One region of the Dechloromonas sp. ARDL1 genome, then DNA from elsewhere that is predicted to be linked to it. Evidence: predicted binding sites of a transcription regulator. Region 1 holds the regulator's gene; the other holds the start of a gene.
What was found. The regulator FNR, encoded in region 1, switches genes on or off when oxygen is low (the NO sensors DNR and NnrR bind a similar motif). The targets are predictions, from matches to a motif close to TTGANCTAGNTCAA.
Positions count from the first base shown of each region.

Region 2: a site for FNR is predicted at 1,359-1,372, ahead of nirJ (heme d1 biosynthesis radical SAM protein NirJ). Genes of this name have one in related genera too.

Region 1 covers NZ_CP168939.1:2,196,398-2,199,902, forward strand. Annotated here, with positions in the region: gene hemN (oxygen-independent coproporphyrinogen III oxidase) at 1-1,150, opposite strand, end outside; gene fnr (fumarate/nitrate reduction transcriptional regulator Fnr) at 1,236-1,979, shown strand; gene AB6Q56_RS10810 (hypothetical protein) at 1,994-2,503, opposite strand; gene AB6Q56_RS10815 (porin) at 2,558-3,505, opposite strand, start outside.
Region 2 covers NZ_CP168939.1:315,604-319,108, reverse strand. Annotated here, with positions in the region: gene AB6Q56_RS01580 (cytochrome D1 domain-containing protein) at 1-167, opposite strand, end outside; gene nirJ (heme d1 biosynthesis radical SAM protein NirJ) at 164-1,303, opposite strand; gene AB6Q56_RS01570 (ABC transporter transmembrane domain-containing protein) at 1,490-3,505, shown strand, end outside.

The sequences.
Region 1 (3,505 bases):
TGATCGAACGGCGCAGGATGTCGTCGGCGGTCAGCTCGATACCACGGAACACCGGCAGCACGCCGGCATCAATGCGATCGTAATACTCGTCGGCGGTCTTGACGTTCTGGTAGTAGCTCGGCCCGACCTTGCTGATCGACGAGATACCGAAGGACAGCATGTCGCAATCGGCATAGGTCGAATAGCCCTGGAAGTTGCGGTGCAGGCGCCCCTGACGCTGGGCAACGGCCAGTTCGTCGTCCGGCTTGGCAAAATGGTCCATGCCGATATAGACATAACCGGCCTCGGTCAACTTCTTGATGGCCAACGCCAGAATCTGCATCTTGGTGTCGGCCGACGGCAGATCGGTTTCGTTGATCCGGCGCTGCGGCTTGAACAGGCTCGGCATGTGCGCATAATTGTAGATCGACAGACGATCCGGATCCATGGCCAGCACACGTTCGAGGGTACGATTGAAGCCCATCACCGTCTGGTACGGAAGACCGTAGATCAGGTCGATGGAAACCGACTTGAAACCGTTGGCACGGGCCGCGTTGATGACCAGTGCGGTTTCCTCCTCGCTCTGCACGCGATTGACGGCAACCTGCACCTTTTCGTCGAAATCCTGAACGCCGACGCTCATGCGGTTGAAGCCGAGTTCGCCAAGCAGCGCGACGGTCTCGTAATCGACCTTGCGCGGGTCAACCTCGATGGAATACTCGCCGCCGTCGAGCAACTTGAAATGCTTGCGGGTCTCACCCATCAGCTGACGCATTTCAGAATGTGACAGGAATGTCGGCGTACCGCCACCCCAATGCAGCTGGATCACCTCATGCTCACCGTCGCGCCCTTCCAGGGCCGCAGCCTGCATATCAAGCTCTTTCGCCAGATATTTCAGATACTTGGCGCTGCGCCCATGATCCTTGGTGATGATCTTGTTACAGGCGCAGTAATAGCAAATAGTGTTACAGAAGGGGATGTGGAAGTATAATGAGAGCGGTCTGCTGATTCCGCCGATATTGCGCTTGCCCAGCCATAGATTGGCTGCCTCCGCATCGAATGCTTCAACGAAGCGGTCGGCAGTCGGATAGGACGTATACCGAGGGCCGTTGACGTCAAAACGGCGAATGATCTGCGGATCGAAGACGAGATTTTCAGTTGCGAAATTCATTAGACAAGCCACGAAGTATTGCTCGGATTATGTTCGGAGGGCATCATATCGTGGTTGACATGGATCAAGCCAACGCAGGTTGCCAATGCCCCAAACACGCCCGCTGAATCAGGAAGTTTCGTTGTCCGTCATCAAGACAGCCTGCTCGAACTGCAACCTCCGCGAACTGTGCCTGCCGCTCGGGCTCAGCCTTGAAGAGTTGGAGCGACTGGACGACTTGGTATCGACCCGGCGCCGTGTCAAACGCGGCGACCACCTGTACCGTGCCGGCGAGGCTTTCGACGCCATCTACGCCATCCGCAGCGGCTTCTTCAAGACCGACGTGCTACTCGAGGATGGCCGCGACCAGGTGACCGGCTTCCAGATGGCGGGGGAACTGCTCGGACTAGACGGCATCAGCACCGAACACCACACCTGCAACGCCATCGCGCTTGAAGATAGCGAGATCTGCGCCATCCCCTTCTCCCGACTGGAAGTCCTGTCCCGGGAAATCCATACCCTGCAGCATCACTTCCACAAGGTCATGAGCCGCGAGATCGTCCGCGACCATGGCGTCATGATGCTCCTCGGGACCATGCGCGCCGAAGAGCGCCTGGCCGCCTTCCTGCTCAACCTGTCGCAGCGCTTCACGTCCCGCGGCTTCTCGCATGCCGAGTTCTACCTGCGCATGACGCGCGAGGAAATCGGCTCCTACCTCGGCCTGAAACTGGAAACGGTGTCCCGTGCCTTCTCCAAATTCCAGGAAGATGGCCACATCGCAGTCCAGCAGAAACACATCCGGATACTGAACGTCAACGGCCTCAAGGCCTTGATGAATCACCAGCGCTGACACTCAGGCAAATCTCACCAGCGCAAACGAGCCAATTCCACAGCCCGAACAGCAATCCGCCGTAGCAGTTCGACAGCCTTTCGACGACCAAGCGTTGCATCGCCGGGAAAACGATAAGCCAACATGACATCCCTGCTCGCGGCTTTACGATAAACAGCAATCGACAGCGGGCACACAGCAAGGTGCTCAACTGCTTCCAGCACCAATTCCCAGGCAAGCGCACTACTGCAAAACTGTACGATTTCGGCGCTCTCGAACGGAGACACGCCTCCCTTGCCCCCCGTGCGTTGCAGCATCTGATTGAACGGAAACACAGCACCGACAACCAGTCCTTCTGCCTCAATCACTTCGATCAAGGCATCGCGCGCGGCCTCATACCCCCCATCAGGAACAGGATAGGTCCGGATATCACCCTCAGCCCAAGCCTGCTGCCCCTGCGACACCCAGAGCATGAGGAGGCAAGCAAAAAAACGGGGTACCGCTGACGGCACCCCAAACAGATGCAGAAATGACATCTGACGCAAGAGTCGCTCCCGGACGAGGGATAGCTGAAGCAGCGCCCCCCGATCCAGCTAAACTTAGAACGCGTGCTTGATACCCATGGCAAAGCCGTTGACACCGTTACCGGAAAGGCCTGCCGAGTTACCCATCGGATTGATGGTAAAAGAAGCGTTGCGCTCGTTCTTGATATGGGCGTAGTCGGCATACAACTCGGTACGCTTCGACAAAGCATAACGAGCACCGATTGCCCACTTGCTGGCATCGGCGTCGCTCAAGGTTTTGTCTTTAACTTGGCCGTAGCTGGCCAAAACTTTGGCCTTTCCGAACGGCACGGTAGCCCCGACAAACCAATTGCGGCGATCGTATTCTTGACCGGCCGCCAATCCGCCCAGATTCTGCAAACCAGCGGTGGCACCGTCGAGATCGATGTTGCCGCCAATCAAAGAGTTCTGTTGCCCCTTGATCACATCGTAGACGCCGCCGATCTTGACCACGCCGAAATCGTAGGAAACACCACCAGTCGCCACGTACAAACGGCTATCCGACAGACCGGCAGCCTTGGTGGTTTCGTAATCCAGATCGACGTTCAACGGGCCGTTCGTATAGACGAGATTGACCGAGAACAGGCGGTCGTCAGCGTTGCTGCTACCCGTTATGGCATTAACACCGTTGGTATGAATACCTTTCAAACTACCCTCATTGCCTTGAGTGTTGGTGGCGGTCGCCAAAATCAACGTAAAGCCTTTCCAGGCAGGAGAGATATAGGCAATCGCGTTGGCTGCGCGATCATACTGGGTAGTCATCGAGGCAAAATTGCCGATCGAATAATTGGTAAATGGGTTGTACTTGCCATAGATCCCATAGCGCAGGCCATCAAGATAACCGGCAACGGCTGTACCAAATCCCCCTGTCAGACCGACATAGGAGCGACCAGCCTGGTTCAGGCCACTGCCGGCGTCCGGGTTAAAGCGGTATTGGATGTCGAACAGCGCCTTGAGGCCATTGCCGAGGTCTTCAACCCCCTT
Region 2 (3,505 bases), 1.9 Mb from region 1:
AGCGCCGGCCCCAGGCCGCCCAGCCGGGCTTCGCCGTGGCAGGAAGCGCAATGCTGCTTGTAGGAAGCCGGCGCGTCGGCCGCCTGCGCCAGGTCGGCCATCGCCAACAGCGTGCAGGCCGCAAAGCCGGCCGGAATGAGCACTTTGCCCACGGTTTTCAGATTCATGCCGAGATCTCCTCGTCGCTCAAGTAGCATCCGGGGTCCTCGGCCCACGGGTTGCCGGTCAGTTGCTGGGCGCGGACGCGGGTATTGCCGTTGCAGATCGGCAGGTAGGCGCAGGTGGCGCAACGCCCCTCGACCGCCCGCGGATAGCGCTTGAGGCCCGCCATCAGGGCATCCGAGGTATCCGGCCAGATCTGCGAGAACGGCCGCTCCTTGACATTGCCCAGGGTGTGGTGCCACCACATGGTGTCGGGATGGACATTGCCGAGGTTGTCGATATTGGCGACGTTGATCCCCGACGAATTGCCGCCCCACTGGCGCAGCTTGGCCTCGACGTGCGCCGCCTTGTCGGGGAAGCGACTGCGCACCCAGTGCAGGAAATAGACGCCGTCGGCATCGTTGTTGCCGGTGGTGAATTCCTTGTCCAGACCGCGCTGCTGGTAGTCCCAGCAGGTATCGAACAGGAGGTCCATCGCCCAGCGCGTCAGCTTGTGCTGCGCATCGTCCTTGCGGTTCTTGTTGCCGCGCCCGGCGTAGTTCAGGTGCGAGAAATAGAAACGGTCGATGCCCTCGTCCTCGACCAGCTTGAGCAGGCCGGGCAGGTCGTGGGCGTTGTCCTGCGTCATCGTGAAGCGGACGCCGATCTTCAGGCCGAGGTCGCGGCACAGGCGGATGCCTTTCAACGAAGCCTCGAACGCCCCATCAAGACGGCGGAATTTGTCGTGGGTGGCACCCAGCCCGTCGAGCGAGACGCCAACATAGTTGAAGTCGCACTCGGCGATCTTGTCGATGTTGTTCTCGTCGATCAGCGTACCGTTCGACGACAACCCGACATAAAAGCCCTGGGCCTTGGCACGCTTGGCAATATCGTAGATATCCGGCCGCAGCAGCGGCTCGCCCCCGGACAGGATGAGCACCGGCACCCGGAAACCCTTGAGGTCGTCCATCACCGTGCACACCTGCTCGTAGGACAGTTCACCCGGGAAGTTGGTATCGGCCGAAATGGAATAGCAGTGCTTGCAGGTCAGGTTGCAACGCCGAATCAGGTTCCAGATCACCACCGGACCGGGCGGATTGCGCTTGGGGCCGAGCGGCGTCGGCGACGCGACTTCCTGCATGTATTGGGAGATGCGAAACATGAAAACCCTTTGTCGAGAATGGCTGCTATTGCATCGCAAGGCCGCGCCGGCAACCTTGACGTGTATCAACGGTATGCCAGCGCGGCGCGTCGCGCAAATCGACAGCACCCGGAATCAGGCCGCCGGTCATCGTAACCTGCGTGAGCGCGTTAACAGGGCTGGAACCATAAGCGGTATACTTTTTTGATGACTTCGAACGTGCAAAGCATTGCCGGCAATGAACCGGCCATCCCGGGTCGCTGGACGACCGACGTGGAATCCCGGCTGGATTCAGGCGAAAAAATTCAGGCCTGCCTGGAAACAGATCTGGACCAAGATTTGAAATTTTCCGACGGGCTGATCGTCATTACCGATCGGCGCCTTCTGGCCTGCCATGCCGGCGGCGGTAACTGGCAGGAATGGCCGCTGCGAGGCGGCCTGAAGCTCGACCACCACGACCACGCCGGCGTCGGCTCGCTGGAACTGATCGACGACAACGGACGCCTCGCCACCTGGCGCTATACGCTGGCCCGCAACCTGGCCGCCTTGCGCGTCATCGCCGAATTCGACCTGCACCGCGACAGCATCGCTTCCGGCAAGCCGGTCGTCCGTCCGAACGAAGAGGCATGCCCGAAGTGCAAGACCCCGCTGCCGCCGGGCGAGGACGAATGCCCGGTCTGCAACCGCGAATCGACCGTCTCTTCGTCGACCTGGACGCTGTTCCGCCTGTGGCGTTTCGCCCGGCCGTATCGCTGGCAGCTGTTCATGGGTTTTGCCCTGACCCTGGCCTCGACCGCCGCGACGCTGGTGCCGCCCTACCTGACCATGCCGCTGATGGACAACGTGCTGATCCCCTTCCAGAACGGCAAGCCGATCGACTGGGAACTGGTCTCGACGTACCTCGGCGGGCTGCTCGGCGCCGCCATCCTGGCCTGGGTCCTGGGCTGGATACGCACCTACATCCTGTCGCTGGTTTCCGAACGTATCGGCCGCGACCTGCGAACGCAGACCTACGAGCACCTGCTTGGCCTGTCGCTGGAATACTTCGGCGGCAAGCGCACCGGCGACCTGATGGCACGCATCGGCAACGAAACCGACCGCATCAACATCTTCCTGTCGCTCGACCTGCTCAACTTCGCCACCGATGTGCTGATGATCACGATGACCGCCGTCATCCTGTTCAGCATCAACCCGTGGCTGGCGCTGGTCACGCTGCTGCCGCTGCCCATCATCGGCTGGCTGATCCATTTCGTGCGCGAGAAGCTGCGCACCGGCTTCGAGAAGATCGACCGCGTGTGGGCCGAGGTGACCAACGTGCTGGCCGATACCATTCCCGGCATCCGCGTCGTCAAGGCCTTCGCCCAGGAAAAGCGCGAGGGCGACCGCTTCCGCGCCGCCAACGAGCACAACCTGCAGATGAACGACAAGCTGAACAAGACCTGGTCGCTGTTCACGCCAACCGTCACCCTGCTCACCGAAGTCGGCCTGCTCGTCGTCTGGGTATTCGGCATCTGGCAGATCGCCAAGGGTGATTCGACGGTCGGCGTGCTCACCGCCTTCCTCGCCTACATCGGCCGCTTCTACACCCGCCTCGACTCGATGAGCCGCATCGTCTCGGCCACCCAGCGCGCCGCATCGAGCACCAAGCGCATCTTCGACATCCTCGACCACGTTTCCAGCGTGCCCGAACCGACCAAGCCGGTACATCTGTCCGGCGTCAAAGGCCAGATCGAGCTCAAGAAGGCCGGCTTCCGCTACGGCACGCGGGCCGTCACCAAGGACGTCGACCTCGTCATCCAGCCGGGCGAGATGATCGGCCTGGTCGGCCACTCCGGCTCGGGCAAATCGACGCTGGTCAACCTGATCTGCCGCTTCTACGACGTCTCCGAAGGCCAGGTGCTGATCGACGGTACCGACGTACGCTCGGTACCGGTCGCCGAATTCCGCCAGCACATCGGCCTGGTGCTGCAGGAGCCCTTCCTGTTCTTCGGCACCATCGCCGACAACATCGCCTACGGCAAGCCGAACGCGACGCGCCAGGAAATCGTCGCCGCCGCCCGCGCCGCGCACGCCCACGAATTCATCCTGCGCCTGCCGCACGGCTACGACTCGCTGGTCGGCGAGCGCGGCCAGGGCCTGTCCGGCGGCGAACGCCAGCGCATCTCGATCGCCCGCGCCCTGTTGATCGACCCGCGCATCCTGATCCTCGACGAGGCCACTTCG